3 regions of the Bacteroides caecimuris genome follow, and region 2 is predicted to be linked to each of the others. Evidence: riboswitches for the same ligand, from Rfam matches in the RefSeq annotation. Region 2 holds a riboswitch; each other region holds the start of a gene.
The links. Region 2 has a riboswitch for cobalamin ahead of A4V03_RS08185 (DUF4465 domain-containing protein). Riboswitches for the same ligand answer to the same signal wherever they lie in the genome.

Region 1 (5,219 bases), 1.1 Mb from region 2:
TCCCGTGCAAACTATGCGAGCAAAGAAAATATGGGCTATCCTTAATGGTTCAATTGATGATTACGTCCAGTTTTATAGTGATGGAGTGCTGATGGGAGGCTATGTGTATGACAGCCGAAAAGAGCAGGAATCTGAGAACCAAATGCTCTATTTGCAGGAAGAGCCGGATAACTGGAATGAGGGTCTCGACATGGAAATAACTAAGGATATGTATCTCATCTATCCTGTTCACCATCTCGTTTCGCACACCGATTTCTCCATCTTCGACCTACTATGGGTGCGGGATTTCAACATGGAGATACAAATGAAGTCGAACTACGCCACCTATCCCGAAGAGGAAGAAGGAGAAGATATCTCATTTATCTGAAAATAATCGTAACGGGTGCATTCCCAATTCACTCCGAACAAACTAGGATTTCATGTTAATCACAGGATGAGTGAAATGAACTATATCAACGAGTTGGCAGATCAACTCATTCCAGCGGAAATGGCTGGTGATGTCAGATGGAGATTATCTCCAAGAGAAGACGATACATGCAAAATGTACTACGCTTTTAAATAACTATCCAATGAGAAAAGTCAAAGAAAAATCATTATTCACAGAACCACTCGCAATAAAAGAGTACATTGCAAAACTCATTGAATTGATAAGTGAAGGACTATTTGAAAAACAACATATCATGTCTGTTGCACTTTTGAGTGCAATAGCAGGGGAAAGCATCTTCCTGCCTGATCCTCCAAGAACTGCAAAAAGTATGGTCGCACGCAGATTGAAGTTGGTGTTCAAAGGGGCAAAGTCCTTTGAATACCTCATGTCTCGTTTCTCCACTCCGGATGAAATGGTCCATATCTATTTCAAAATTAAAGAATGAGGATAAATGGGAAAGAAATATCCGAGAATGAGGACGTACGGATTATGAACGACGTAAGAAGATTGATAAATTATTTCACCACTATCCCCCACTCCAGGAGACTGTTCGGATAATAGGGAGGGAACAACCACAAAGAAGTGACAACAAGGATGATATTGTTTTTAAATACATTCCAATGCTATTGTCCAATTCCTCCGAACTGACAGAGGACGCAGCCTGTTTCTTGTTTCCTCCCGAACAAGAAACCAACAAGAGAGCACCCACAAGTGCTCCAAAAAATAAAATATTCTTCTTCATAATGGTTCGTTTATTAAGTCTTTCGTACTATAACAATAAAAATCGTTTTTTGTTATAGACAAACAATGCATATTCGAGAAGTGTAGTGGAGATATTTAAAATGCAGCTAACGATGATTAAGGAATAAGCAACCAACGCGTATAAAAACAAAAAATGGCTACTCATCACGAGCAACCAATCTTTTGTTAACCTTAAATCTAATACTTATGAAAAAAACACAGTACAAAGGTACCATATTTCAGATAAATAGCAAATTTCAGTGCCTAAACAGACGATATTATAACAGGGTTTAATACTCCATGGAGCGTATTAACATTTCAGACTTCACGCGTTAACATTTAACATATTCATTCACATAAGTTGCTTCTTGGATAAGTAAGAATAAAAAAAAGGCTATCTATCCCAGACAGCCAATCTTTTGTTAACCTTAAATCTAATACTATGAAAAACACAGTACAAAGATACGGACTTTTCGGTTATCTCCAAATTTTCAGCCCAATACAACGCATCTTATAACATGGTTTAATAGAATCTGAACCGCATTAACAAATAAGCAGCCGGACATTAACATTTAACAGTTTCCTTAAATAATCAAGGCAAAAAAACGGAGGAAATGCAAATATTTTCCAATCGGGCACCCTGTTTTATTAAAGAGCGTTTATAAGGGTCAACAAATACCTCTGCCATCTGTTCTTAATAGAAAGTAACCAACAAATTCTCAACATATGAACAGATTCGAAAATAAAGTAGTTGTCATCACCGGTGCTGCCAGTGGTATTGGCGAAGCAACCACACGCCGCATTGTCTCCGAAGGAGGCAAAGTAGTCATCGCTGACCATTCTGAAAAAAAGGCAGAACAGCTTGCCAACGAACTTACTCATGCAGGGGCCGATGTGCGTCATGTCTATTTCTCCGCCACCGAACTCCAGAGTTGCAAAGAGCTGATTGATTTTTCTATGAATGAATATCAACGAATAGATATATTAATTAATAATGTAGGAGGAACCGATCCCAAACGTGACCTTAATATCGAGAAGCTGGATATCAATTACTTTGACGAGGCATTCCACCTGAACCTCTGCTGCACCATGTACCTTTCTCAACAGGTCATTCCTATCATGACTGCCAATGGCGGCGGAAACATTGTCAACGTAGCTTCCATAAGTGGACTTACGGCTGATGCTAACGGTACATTATATGGTGCCAGCAAAGCGGGCGTCATTAATCTGACGAAATACATCGCTACCCAAATGGGAAAGAAAAATATCCGTTGCAACGCAGTAGCCCCGGGATTGGTACTTACCCCCGCGGCATTGAATAACCTGCATGAAGATGTACGCAACATCTTCCTCGGCCAATGTGCCACTCCTTATTTAGGAGAACCGGAAGACGTCGCAGCCACCATCGCTTTTCTGGCTTCGAACGATGCAAGGTACATCACCGGACAAACAATCGTCGTGGATGGCGGCCTGACTGCTCATAATCCGACAGTTGCACTATCATAAAGATCAGATGACGTATAACTAGTAAAAAGAATATATCTTTATTAGCAACCATTACAAAAAATAAATTCTTTTCCTGTGTGTTACTGATACCTATCTTTGTACCCAACTAATAACAAAGATATAAAAGGATGGAAATATAGAAGATAAAAAAAAGAACGTCATGATTGTTAAAACACTACTAGATACAGATCTCTATAAGTTTACCACCTCGTATGCTTATATCAAACTGTTCCCCTATGCAATAGGTACTTTTAGTTTCAATGACCGGAATGAAACAAAATATACCGAAGCTTTTCTGGAAACACTCAAGACAGAGATCAAGAATTTTAGTCAGTTGAGCTTCACGGAAGAGGAGTTGGAATACATGACGAAGAATTGCAGATTCCTCCCGAGAGTCTACTGAGAGTGGTTGTCTTCTTTTCGTTTCGACCCGAATAAGATTGATATTCATCTGGATGAAGCCTGTCATCTCCACATCGAAGTGGCTGACTTGCTTTATATGATGAAGGAAAACATACCGGCAGTCTTGAAGAAGTACAGGCTTGCCTGTATGAGTTGAAGTTGAACAAGAATCAATAATCAAGACAACAGAAAGGCTATAAAAAGAAAAGCAGAAGTACCTCGATAGAAAATACTTTCTGCTTTTCCTTCATATATGTCCTACCGAATAACTATCAACCTAACCATATCAGGAGAAAGATGGTTTAGCAAAAGACTTCTCTGCATCATACTTCGCTCCTATCACTTTATCTTCCGGACTAAGAACAAGCATTGCACAAAATCGAAACTTTCGTGCAAAAAAGGAACATCCTATTCAATAATTATTTATCTTTGCCGCCCAAAATGGTTCAGAATCCGTATCCAACGGACGATGATTAATAGGGAACCGGGTGTAAATCCCGGACAGTCCCGCTGCTGTGAAACTCTGTTTAATGTCTTATAATTGAACTAATTTAACGCCACTGATGTTATTCGGGAAGGCAAATAAGACAAGAGTCAGTCAGAAGACCTGCCATTTTGTGTAAGACGCCCCTCTCCTCGTGGATTAGGAGAAAGAGTATCACTTGTTAAGCCCCAAATCAAAAAAATACTGTTTTTCGTCGGGTGGAGTATGTCCATTAGACGGGAAGACATTAATAAATATGTACTTAATTGAAAAAAGTATGATAAAAAAAATCTTAGTAGCCAATCGCGGTGAAATTGCCGTAAGGGTGATGCGTTCCTGCCGGGAAATGGAGATAACGAGTATCGCTATCTTCTCCGAAGCAGACCGCACCGCGAAACACGTACTTTATGCAGACGAAGCTTATTGCGTAGGGCCGGCAGCATCCAAAGAGAGTTATCTGAATATAGAAAAGATCATCGAAGTGGCAAAAGCAGCTCATGCAGACGCCATTCATCCGGGTTACGGCTTCTTGTCCGAGAATGCTACCTTCGCCCATCGATGTCAGGAAGAAGGAATCATCTTTATCGGTCCCAATCCGGAAACAATGGAAGCAATGGGAGATAAAATTGCCGCCCGTATCAAAATGATTGAGGCGGGAGTACCCGTAGTTCCTGGCACACAAGACAACCTGAAAAGCGTGGAAGAAGCCATAGAGCTTTGCAATAGAATAGGCTATCCGGTGATGCTGAAGGCATCTATGGGCGGTGGTGGAAAAGGTATGCGCCTCATCCATAGTGCCGAAGAAGTGGAAGAAGCATATACCACTGCCAAGAGCGAATCATTGTCTTCCTTTGGCGACGACACGGTTTATCTGGAGAAGTTTGTTGAAGAACCTCATCACATCGAGTTCCAGATTCTTGGTGACAAGCATGGAAACGTCATTCACCTGTGCGAACGCGAATGTTCCGTGCAACGCCGTAACCAAAAAATAGTGGAAGAGACTCCTTCGGTTTTCGTCACTCCCGAACTGCGAAAAGATATGGGTGAAAAAGCGGTAGCAGCAGCCAAAGCTGTGAACTACATCGGTGCGGGTACTATCGAATTCCTTGTTGACAAACACCGCAACTATTATTTCCTTGAGATGAACACCCGCTTGCAGGTGGAACATCCGATTACGGAAGAAGTGATTGGAGTAGATTTGGTGAAAGAGCAAATTAAAGTTGCCGACGGTCAAGTGCTTCAACTGAAACAAGAAGATATCCAGCAACGCGGACATGCTATCGAATGTCGTATCTGCGCCGAAGACACTGAAATGAATTTCATGCCAAGTCCGGGTATCATCAAACAGATTACAGAGCCGAACAGTATCGGTGTGCGTATTGACAGTTATGTATACGAAGGATATGAAATTCCGATCTACTATGACCCGATGATCGGTAAACTGATTGTGTGGGCTACCAATCGCGAATATGCGATTGAGCGGATGCGTCGTGTTCTTCATGAATATAAATTGACCGGAGTGAAAAACAACATCAGTTATCTGCGTGCCATCATGGATACTCCCGATTTTGTAGAAGGTCATTATGACACAGGATTCATCGCCAAGAACAGCGAGTTTCTGCAACAACGGATTACGCGCACCAGCGAATATTCCGAAAA
Region 2 (5,219 bases):
ATCCCCATCCGAACGGATTATTGGACCACATGCCTGTCGACGGGCTTTGTTCGGTACGTGCTTTCAGGCATGTGCCGTATAACGTATAGGAATCCGCTTCAATCCACAAAGGATAATAAAACTCTTGCGGGTGATAGTTGCCGAGACGGTCAATCGCTCCTTTATTTCCCTTGTTGTCCTGCCATTGAGTATCCATGTTGGGACCGGGACGGAAATAAGTTACGGCATAGTCCTGAATGGTTTCGGGTTTTCCATATTCAGAACCCTTCAGTTCATACCATTCATCGTTGGGCAAGCCGTCTCCATTGACATCTTGCATTACCCATACAATGCCCGGTTCATTTGACGAATCAAAGGCATTTCCTTTGATGGAAAAATCATAACCGCCTTTGTTTTCGATACTGTGGTCGAATCCTACTACGATATATCCTCCCCAACCTCCAAGAGAAACATATTGTTCATTATCAAGACGTTTTTGTGCGTAAGCACAGGCTGCTTCGTGCGTGCTTTCCCCATTGAAACCTGCTGTATTCGTTTCGTTTACAAATTGTCCCGGAGCCGGAACAAATTCATATACTTTATTGCTGTAAATGGAATTTCCGGCAGCAAAAGGTCTTTTTCCGGCCGCTTCACAACATTTCACCGGAATATTGACACTGACTTCATCGACACCGGAGACCGAAATATTACGGGTGAGCACTGCTTTTGTATCTTGATTGTCGTATTTCACAGTAAAGGTAAGCGTGTGTTCTCCGGTTTTAGCGGGTTTGAAACCGTAAACCAAAGAATTGGCTCCCTCAATCGGTTGCCCGTCCAAACTCCATTGATAAGAAGGCTCGGCACTTATTGATACAAAGGGGCGGACAAACAAAGTACGTCCTAATTCTACGTATTTGGTATTATTCTCGGTAAAATATAAAGATGACGGAACTACGATTTCAATCGGAAGTTTATCGACAACCTCAATAGAAACTGTCTTCTTTGATTGTCCGTCTTCATTTGTTACGGTTAAGGTCAGTTCATAAGTTCCCAACTCATCTTGCTTGAATGTATAAGTATTTTCCGTTCCGACTTCGTTTCCGTTAAGAGTCCACAAATAAGTAGCTCCTTCTGCATTTTGAATGTCGGGTGTAAGGATATACTCGCGTCCTGCGACAACTTTAAGCCCTATAGAGGGGGTTACCAATGAAATAACGGGCGGAGCCAATTCATTGACATCCACACGAATTTCTTCCTCTGTGCTGGCATCCCTCGTATCCACACGCAGGGTAACGTAATACGAACCGCATTCGTTGAAAATGTATTTCAATTGAGGCTCGTCGGAAATGATACGACCGTTGCATTTCCATGAATAAACGGCGTAATCGACATTCTGATAGGTCGGCTCAATAACGACCTCTTTTCCTATCTTTACAACGTAGATTCCGTCCTCGCTATCCAACTCAATGACAGGAGGCAATATCACGTCCTGCGATATTTCTTCGTCTTTGTTGCATGCAAATAGAAATATCGTCAAGGAGAATAAAAGCAAATACTTCTTCATTATATTTATAATTTTAATGCTGAAATTCCCTTGAAGAAAGTATTTGATTACAATCTCCATTGGGATATAATAAAAAGGGGCAAATACTTTGCACTTGCCGTTAAAAAGCATTTGCCCCAAATTCATGTTATTCGTTTACGGTTACATCAATATCGTCTATAGCAACGTAAGCAGGAGTGTTCAATCCGTATGCGCTTGAATCGCTTCCTTCGAAATTGATAGCTACAGTACATACGCTGTCACCTAAACCGCTTAAATCCACTTGATTCCATCCGGTACGGATTTTATTGGTCAAACCTGATTCTGCATCTTTACTGGAATCGAAGTTTGCCAAATAGTATTCTACTTCCTTACCTGTAGGTTTACCCGTCGCATCCAACGCAACAAATACCACCTTAAACCATCCTTTTTGTGCCGACAAAGAGCCTTGTGTAAACGAGTTGCCATCCTTCATGACTAAGTAGGTATAAGTCGTATTACAAACCCATACGCTGTTGAATTTACCATATTTCGGTGTACCCTTGACAGGAGTGTTTGTGGTAACGACTCTGTAGCCGGTTGCATCGGTCAGGTAAATCTTCGCACATTTGTCATAGGTTGCTTGTGAATCATTGTATGAATCGCTATAACCGAAAGCTACAGCAAAATTTTTACCGCTATGACCGCCGTTGGGCCAGTACACGCTACATTGGTTTTGATAATCCCCCTGTGTCAGATTATGGAAATTAGAGATGGCAAAACCACCATTCCAAAATTCATATTCCCAAGGCTGTCCGCTTACCCATTCTTGTTCCAAATAGTTAATCGGGAACTGAATGTACGTACCGGTTTGCCCGATTTGAGTGATGTAGCCGGTCGTTACCTGCTTGCCGTTGGCCGTGGCAGAATAGAGATTGTTTCCATACTGGTCAGAAGCCATTACGCTGGAAGGTACGTTATCAAAATCGATAAGCGCATTGGTAGAACTTATCGCGCGGGTTTGAATCGCACTCTCCTCATACGGAGCAAGGAAGTCATCGTCGGATGAACATCCCGTGAACACTGCGGCGGCCATTGCTACAACAGCCATTGCCAAGAATCTAAAATTCTTTTTCATAACTTAATTATTAAAAGTTAAACAAAAAGTTTAAACACACATTCGTTTTTATTGCGACAGATTTGCAACGAATGAGAAATCGGTTATCAAAAAGAATATAGGTGCCTGTGGACGAGCCTCTGTTCATTTTAATCTAATGCCAATTATCCCGTGGTCACTAAATCTATCTCATCAAGCAGGTCTTCTGGCTCATCCCGCTTATCGCGCCTTCCCAGCTTTCACCAGTGGCAAAGAGTGCGATAAACTTTAATAGGACTTACAGCTGCGAGTACAGCTCCGGATTTTCACCGGGATTCCCTTTTAATTCCGTTCGACGCTTCGATTGGAAACTTGACTGGTGCAAAGTTAATGGTTATTTTTTAATCTTGTTTCTTTTTCTGTGATTTTTATTTCAAGAAAGGATTATTTTATGGCGCGAATTGTATTTTCATGTTAATCAAGCATTTATAACAACCACGAATAGTCTTTTCCCCTTATGAATAATAGCGTTTCTCAATTATGGTCTCTTTTCATCTCACGTCGGCAATTCTCTTCGGAGAGATTTTATATGCAAAGGTACAGCGTGCGTCTGGTCGTCAAGTATCGCTTTCACTAACGGTTCCCGGATATTCTTCACGGCAGCCTTCCACAAATCGAAGATTGACTTTCACTCCCCACCTCGTTGCAGGGCATAGTCGGACGAGCCTGACTGTGCTCTTACATTGGGCGGTTGGGTATTCCGTTTCATCCCGTACACTGTTTACTTGCCTTATCCGTCCTTTTCCCGCTGTCAGTCCTGCATAAAAATCATTCCCCGACGAGAAGCCAAAAGAGTTTCAAGAAAAGGAAAAAAAGAAAATATTTGACAATCTAAAATTTACAATTATGCACAGCAGGATTTTTCAAATTTCAACGGAGCCGATAGACAAAGAAAACTATCTGAATGAGGACACACTCCAGCAAGGAGACGGGAGCTTCTATGACTATTGTTCAGAAATAGACGAGGAAGACCGTAAAGAGGATATTGCCAATTTGGTCAATCATGCCTTGCCCAAAGGAATGTTCGAGCTTATATCCGATGACACCATGCGCTATAATGGTGGAATAGAGCAATGGAAAGAGGAGTATGTCGCCAATATCAAAAAAAGAGCGAATGCTCTTACGGCAGATAATATGTTGGAATGGGGTTCGACCTATTATCTCAAACAGGCAGTGGAAAATCCGTTGGATGTCGCCTATCATTTCTATTTGGATGGCGATGGCTGCAGTCTTTTGCCGAACAGTCCTTTACGTTTATGGAGTTTGTTTGTAGGCTTGAACCGGGAACGATACTCTACATCGGAGGAGTTGTTGATTACCACTTCTGATGTTTGTCCGAAACATTGGCAACCACCCGCCTCAAAAGTGGGTGGTTGCTCTCTTTTTTGCACAGGCTCCCCGGTTACTTTTATAAATATGCTCTGCAGAGCTTCCGCCACCGGTTTCACAGCCGGTATATTCCTGTTTTAAGGGTATAATCCCTTCACAGCCCCGACATACGCCGCAGGTCTGTTTTCGTGTGCAAAGGTACGGTGGACGAACATTGCCCAAGTACCGCTATCGCTACCTGAAATAAAATTTGACGACAACTTTCCGTAATCGGAGATGACGGTATTTCATAAAATTTCGTTGCAGGTTCCTTGCTCATCGTTCTTGCATCCCCCCGTTTGTGACGCACATGAAAACAACCCCTTTGGGCGAAGTCAAAAGGCTTCAAGAAAAGGGAAATAAAAAAAACAATAAATCAAAAGACAATGAGCAAGTACGATTTCATCAAGCAAGGCAACCTCCTTTTTTGGCACACTGCCGATAATGATATAGAATGTCGAATTATCTCAACTCCCGAAAAAGTGGATAGTGACAGCATCATCTTAATCTCAACAAGCTCTTCCGAGACAGAGGTTTTGGCATCGGAGTTATTACCTATTGGCTCATCAAGAAGCCACAAAGAGGAGTTTATGCGCTGGAAGAAAGAGCGTGAAGCCGAGGGCATGGAGTTTTTCAGCCGGTTGTCCGAAGTCATGGAAACAGACAGTGATTTGGCTGTAGGCGATATGGTGGCGTTTACAAACGACTACGGGGTGGTATTTGGCCCCAAAGAAGTATTAGCTTTCAGAAAACCTTGGAATGGCTATAGATGCGTATATATCGACAGTGATGCTTATTGGTTTCCAGACCGTCCCGAACAACTCACCATACTCAGCAAAGGAGGTACAGAATGACAACAAACGACATACTCAAACGACTTTGCGGCAATATTGCCGCAGGTCGTTTCAACTGGCGAAAATACTGCACGCCGCAATCTTACTTCGGTTGGGAGATTTGCGTTACCCCTCTGCATTGCTCTTACGGACAGATAGGCTACACCGTTCATTTCCCTTATACCAATATACCGGAAGTGGAATACGATTGGGAAATGGGCAAACTGACCATTGACGGCGAGAAATGGAAAAGTTATTTGCGGAACGAATAATAATAAATATCAATATGGCACAGAATTTTTATACCAAATGGCAGGACGCTATACTTGCAGATGCAGGAGACTATGTTTCAAAAGAGTAC
Region 3 (5,219 bases), 790 kb from region 2:
CGTACGGTAAAGGTTGTTGGCACGCTCTATTTCTACACTTTTAGCTTCGATACGTTCCTGACGTTTCTCAAGATAATAACTATAGTTACCTTTATATTGATAGATTTGTTGATTGTCTATTTCGATAATCTCCGAACAAACACGATCAAGGAAATAACGGTCGTGAGTCACCATCAGCAAGCTGAGGTTGGTACGGCGCAGGTAGTCTTCGAGCCATTCGGTCATATCAAGATCGAGGTGGTTGGTGGGCTCATCAAGAATCAGGAGTTCCGGTTCGGCAATCAAGGCGTTGGCAAGGGCGACACGCTTCAACTGTCCACCGGACAGTTGCTTCACTTTTTGGTCGAAGTTACGAATTTTGAGTTGCGAAAGAATTTGCTTGGCTTTCTGTTCGTATTCCCAAGCCTTCTCCTGGTCCATACGCGCCAAGAGGTCTTCCAGTCCCGGATGACCTTCAGTCTCCATGCAACGTTCATACTCCTTTATCAGTTCCACGGTACTGTTACCGTGATGGAAACAGGCTTCGAGCACAGTCAGCTCTTCGGGATACTGTGGATCTTGTTCCAGATAATCCACCCGAAGGTCACGACGGAAAACAATGTTACCGCTATCATAACCTTCTTTTCCGGCGATTATATTCAATAAGGTAGTTTTTCCGCTGCCGTTCTTCGCTATCAATCCTACACGCTGGCCTTCAGCAATGCCAAAAGATATATTTTCAAAAAGAACCAAGTCACCGAAGGACTTGGTCAAGTTATCTATCTGTAAATAAGGTACAGCCACGTAATTTAGTAATTAGTCGGTTAGTAGTTAGTGATTAATAATCACGGATTTATACTCTTCAATGACATCGCAAGGTTCTCCAGCCCTTACTTTGCTCCATGCTAGTTTCATCGGATCGATGGTGCGGTCTTTATATTGTAACACAGGAGCTTCCCGGTTACCGTCAATCAACGTTTTCCATTCCATACCTTCCACTTCATTCGTCAAAATTATACAGACTGTGATGCCGATTGCCAACCATTCTTCTTTCTTTCTCGAGCCAATCTTACCGCTATTAATCACTTGCTGAAGTTTCTCCAGATCTTCTTCTATTCCCTGAAAATCTTTTTTCAATTCCTGCTTCATGGTAGATACTACCCATTCGTACGCTTCATTAATCAAATAGATTTCAGAAAGACGGACCGGGATCAATTCAGCAGGATACTTCTGTCCTTCTTTGCGTACCTCCAAAGTAGCGATTACATCTTCCGCCTCCTTCACAACTCCACCTTTAGGTACGGTGAAGGAACATTCGAAAGCAATATCGTCAGCTCCTGTAATCCACAAATGGGAAGTATAATAAGTTCCCTCTTCCTGAAACATTTCCTTGCTATACGCACATTCCCATGTGCCGACTTTCACCAACGAAGCCGAATCGTTCTCTTTCAGTTCCTGCCGGATGACGTCTTTACCATAACCGGCTTTTCCTTTAAATGCGGATATACGAAAATTTCCCGTCCATACATCGGGATTATAGAAAAGAAAAGAGCCTTCGCCATCTTCAAACTCATTCCAGTCTGATGGATAGTTCATAGAAAACCATGCTCCGGGAGAGATAAATTTCTTGCCTTGCATCCTTTTATATTAAAATGATTACTTGGGCAAAAATACGAATTAAAAACGAATATCATTTACCTATCGGCTGTATTTTCCTCCTCACTTCTTTAGAAATCTCCAAAAACATATAATTCAACTTTCCGGAATGGATTCCTTCTTCGTTCTCCTTATACTTCTTATTAGCATATTGTTTCGATTTCTCGAAAGTCAGTAACGACATCTCATTCTGCGATTTGCCTACCATTGTAGAGTCCAATTGTTCATCCGGGAAAAAATCATCCAGATCGACATCACCAATCATTGTTGTCTCCAGGAAGTTTTTATCCGTGTGCGAATTATCCGTATAGTATCCTACAAACATGTGCCCCGGTGTACGTACCAGGATAGGATCAATATTAATGGCGCGAAGCAACGACGCAAACAACACACTCCCATCCACACAATTAACCTGTGAAGATTCCAGTGCATCATCAAACGTACGGACGCGCTGCGAGAAAACAACATTGCTCGAAAGGCTGGTATTGGAAACAGAACTATAACGGAATTTACGTTTCTGCAATATATTCCAAAGGGCATATACCTGCTTGTCTACTGCCCCTTTAGCCTTACTCTGATAACCGAGAAAACGATTAACAATCCGAGTATCCAATGCCTCGCGAAGCAACTGATCGATCATCGGATTCTCTTCATTGACATAAGCCGCAAAGAAAATACCGGTATCATGAAATTTAGTCCCGTTAGCCACATATCCCAACAGACACTCATTGATACTACGCACTGAAAAAGTACGTACCCGTTGTCCCAAATCTTTTCCGTTCATCTCCACTGTGATAGCTACGCTTACCGGCTCTGCCTGCACCTCATTTTTCAGTGCCTCGTAATTCCAGATAATATCAGGATAAATCGTATATTCCGTCCTAGGCTTGTTTAATACAAATTCCGACACCGAGCGGGAGAAAAAAGGCGTTTCGGCTACTTCAATCCGCACACGACTATAAGCTGTCTTCGATTTCAGCCGAACGGCAATACACGACTTCGGATTCCCCAAACACGTTGAATCCGACGGAACAATCACTTGTGCATCGGTGGTGGCAACAGACAGAATCGCCGAAGGAAATATATTCCCTCCCAGATCGTCTACAATCTCAAAACCGGAATTGAATGAAGTATATTTAAACACAGACATACTGCCAAGCAGAATTAACAGTACCACAACCGATCCTATTATTTCCTTCCGATGCCGTTTTAAGTCAATTTTTATCATTATTTGTAGTTTCTATAGTCAAACATTTCTATTATATCTCGCTAACAAAGATAACAAATAGCGAGCGTTTTTTCCTAAAGAAAGGTAGAAAAAGAAAGGATTATTTTGTATAAAGGAAAAAGGAAATTACCTTTGCTTTCAAAGTAAAAAAACAAATTATGAAAATGAACATAAATATTATTCCCGTTTTATGCTTCCTCTTGTTGTGCTCATGCAAAAACGGGAATGCCTCCAGCCAAAGTACAAACGAAACCATACAGGACACTATTAAATCCATCACCCTGCCTGCCATCCCCGCAATGATGACAGCTCCCGAACAACGAGCAGATTTTCTAGTAAAACACTATTGGGATAACGTCAATTTCGCCGACACCAATTACATCCACCACCCCGAAGTGACCGAACAAGCCTGGGCAGACTATTGCGACATACTAAACCACGTCCCTTTGGAAACCGCACAAGAAGCCATGCGGAAAACAATCGAGCGAACAAACGTAGACAAAAAAGTATTCACCTACATCACCGACCTGGCAGATAAATATCTATATGACCCTAACTCCCCCATGCGTAACGAAGAATTCTACATTCCCGTATTAGACGCCATGTTGGATTCCCCTCTGTTAGAAGAAATAGAGAAAGTACGTCCCAAAGCCCGCCGGGAATTAGCCCAGAAAAACCGTATCGGCACCAAAGCCCTGAACTTCAACTACACATTAGCCTCCGGCGCACAAGGTTCCCTCTACCAACTGCAAGCAGAGTACATCCTCCTATTCATTAACAACCCCGGCTGTCATGCCTGTACAGAAACGATAGACGCCCTGAGAAATGCCCCTATCATCAATCAACTTCTGGAGCAAAAGAGACTTACAGTCCTCTCCATCTATCCCGACGAAGAGCTGGACGAATGGAGAAAACACCTAAATGAATTCCCCCAAGAATGGATCAACGGATACGACAAGAAATTCGCCATCAAAGAGCAACAACTATATGACTTGAAGGCAATCCCCACCCTCTACCTTCTCAACAAGGAAAAGACTGTACTCCTAAAAGACGCCACCACACAAGCCGTTGAAGAATACCTGTTAATAAAAAGCGAACAATAAGCAGCCTTGATCCTTTCTTTTTGGTTCTTTCTCTTTCGTATCAAGACGAAAGAAAAAGAACATCCCTTTGGAAAAAACAAATAAACTCCCTATCTTTGCCGCGCATTGGTTTGCGACTCCCATGCGGGGGAAGCAATTAAAAGGGAATCAGGTGCAAGTCCTGAACAGTCCCGCTGCTGTAAGTTCCATACCAAGTTACAAGCAATTCACTCATTGCCACTGGAAACCAATCCGGGAAGGCGTTTGTAACAGGAACAAGTCAGAAGACCTGCCATGCAAATAAGTTTCACTGCTTTCGAGGAAAAAGCGTTGAGTCTAATGAACCGGACAAGTCGTCTATCATTTCATTCATCACTCTGATTCAGAGAAAGTGTGTTAAAACGGATAAACTCTGCCAAGTTTATTTATGCGTGTCCGGTCGAAGGGATTTCGCCCGGACACTTTTAACCAACAACAGACTGAAAAAGAAATAAATGAAAAAAAGAACATTTAATAAAGTGATCTTTGCAGTATTTAGCTGCCAACTCTTATCTATATCACTTTTTGCACAACAGCAAAAGGTAGATACGACACATACATATTCTATTCCCGAAATAACAGTATCAGATATCTACCAGACCCGCGAAATACGCTCAACCGCTCCCCTGCAAGTCTTCTCCAAAGATGCCCTGAAAAACCTGCACGCCCTGCAAGTTTCCGACGCGGTGAAACACTTTGCCGGAGTGACCGTAAAAGATTACGGAGGTATCGGCGGACTGAAAACAGTATCCATACGAAGCCTGGGAGCCCAACATACCGCCATCGGCTATGACGGAATCACCCTAACCGACTGCCAAACCGGACAAATAGATATCGGGCGTTTCTCGCTCGACAACGTAGACCGCCTTTCTCTAAACAACGGACAAAGCGATAACATCTTCCAACCTGCCCGCTTCTTCGCGTCAGCAGGCATATTGAATATACAGACACTCACGCCGCTATTCACCAAAGGCAAAAAGACCAACATAGCCGGAGCTTTCAAAACCGGCTCCTGGGGATTAATCAATCCCTCCCTGCTACTGGAACAACAATTCAATAAAACATGGAGCATGTCAGCCAATGGCGAATGGATGTCCTCCGACGGACATTATCCGTACACATTACATTATGGAAATGCGGCAGAAGACCTGTCCTCACGTGAAAAACGAAAGAATACAGACGTACAGACATTCCGTGCCGAAGCCGGACTTTACGGCAACTTCTCCGATAAAGAA

Region 1: it holds a riboswitch for cobalamin, as region 2 does, so the genes downstream of both, accC (acetyl-CoA carboxylase biotin carboxylase subunit) here and A4V03_RS08185 (DUF4465 domain-containing protein) in region 2, are expected to answer to the same signal.
Region 3: it holds a riboswitch for cobalamin, as region 2 does, so the genes downstream of both, A4V03_RS11760 (TonB-dependent receptor plug domain-containing protein) here and A4V03_RS08185 (DUF4465 domain-containing protein) in region 2, are expected to answer to the same signal.

Annotation. Positions count from the first base shown of each region.
Region 1 is NZ_CP015401.2:3,045,426-3,050,644, forward strand. It holds gene A4V03_RS13265 (hypothetical protein) at 1-367, shown strand, start outside; partial or broken gene A4V03_RS13270 (AAA family ATPase) at 570-888, shown strand; partial or broken gene A4V03_RS21775 (DUF6845 domain-containing protein) at 1,050-1,169, opposite strand; gene hdhA (7alpha-hydroxysteroid dehydrogenase) at 1,895-2,674, shown strand; partial or broken gene A4V03_RS13285 (nicotinate phosphoribosyltransferase) at 2,835-3,173, shown strand; cobalamin riboswitch at 3,502-3,705, shown strand; gene accC (acetyl-CoA carboxylase biotin carboxylase subunit) at 3,838-5,219, shown strand, end outside.
Region 2 is NZ_CP015401.2:1,913,423-1,918,641, reverse strand. It holds gene A4V03_RS08190 (PKD-like domain-containing protein) at 1-1,669, opposite strand, end outside; gene A4V03_RS08185 (DUF4465 domain-containing protein) at 1,671-2,639, opposite strand; cobalamin riboswitch at 2,797-2,988, opposite strand; partial or broken gene A4V03_RS08180 (hypothetical protein) at 3,504-3,985, shown strand; gene A4V03_RS08175 (hypothetical protein) at 4,412-4,879, shown strand; gene A4V03_RS08170 (hypothetical protein) at 4,876-5,130, shown strand; gene A4V03_RS08165 (hypothetical protein) at 5,145-5,219, shown strand, end outside.
Region 3 is NZ_CP015401.2:2,706,109-2,711,327, forward strand. It holds gene abc-f (ribosomal protection-like ABC-F family protein) at 1-783, opposite strand, end outside; gene A4V03_RS11745 (DUF3805 domain-containing protein) at 811-1,617, opposite strand; gene A4V03_RS11750 (hypothetical protein) at 1,670-2,863, opposite strand; gene A4V03_RS11755 (DUF5106 domain-containing protein) at 3,022-3,966, shown strand; cobalamin riboswitch at 4,055-4,256, shown strand; gene A4V03_RS11760 (TonB-dependent receptor plug domain-containing protein) at 4,440-5,219, shown strand, end outside.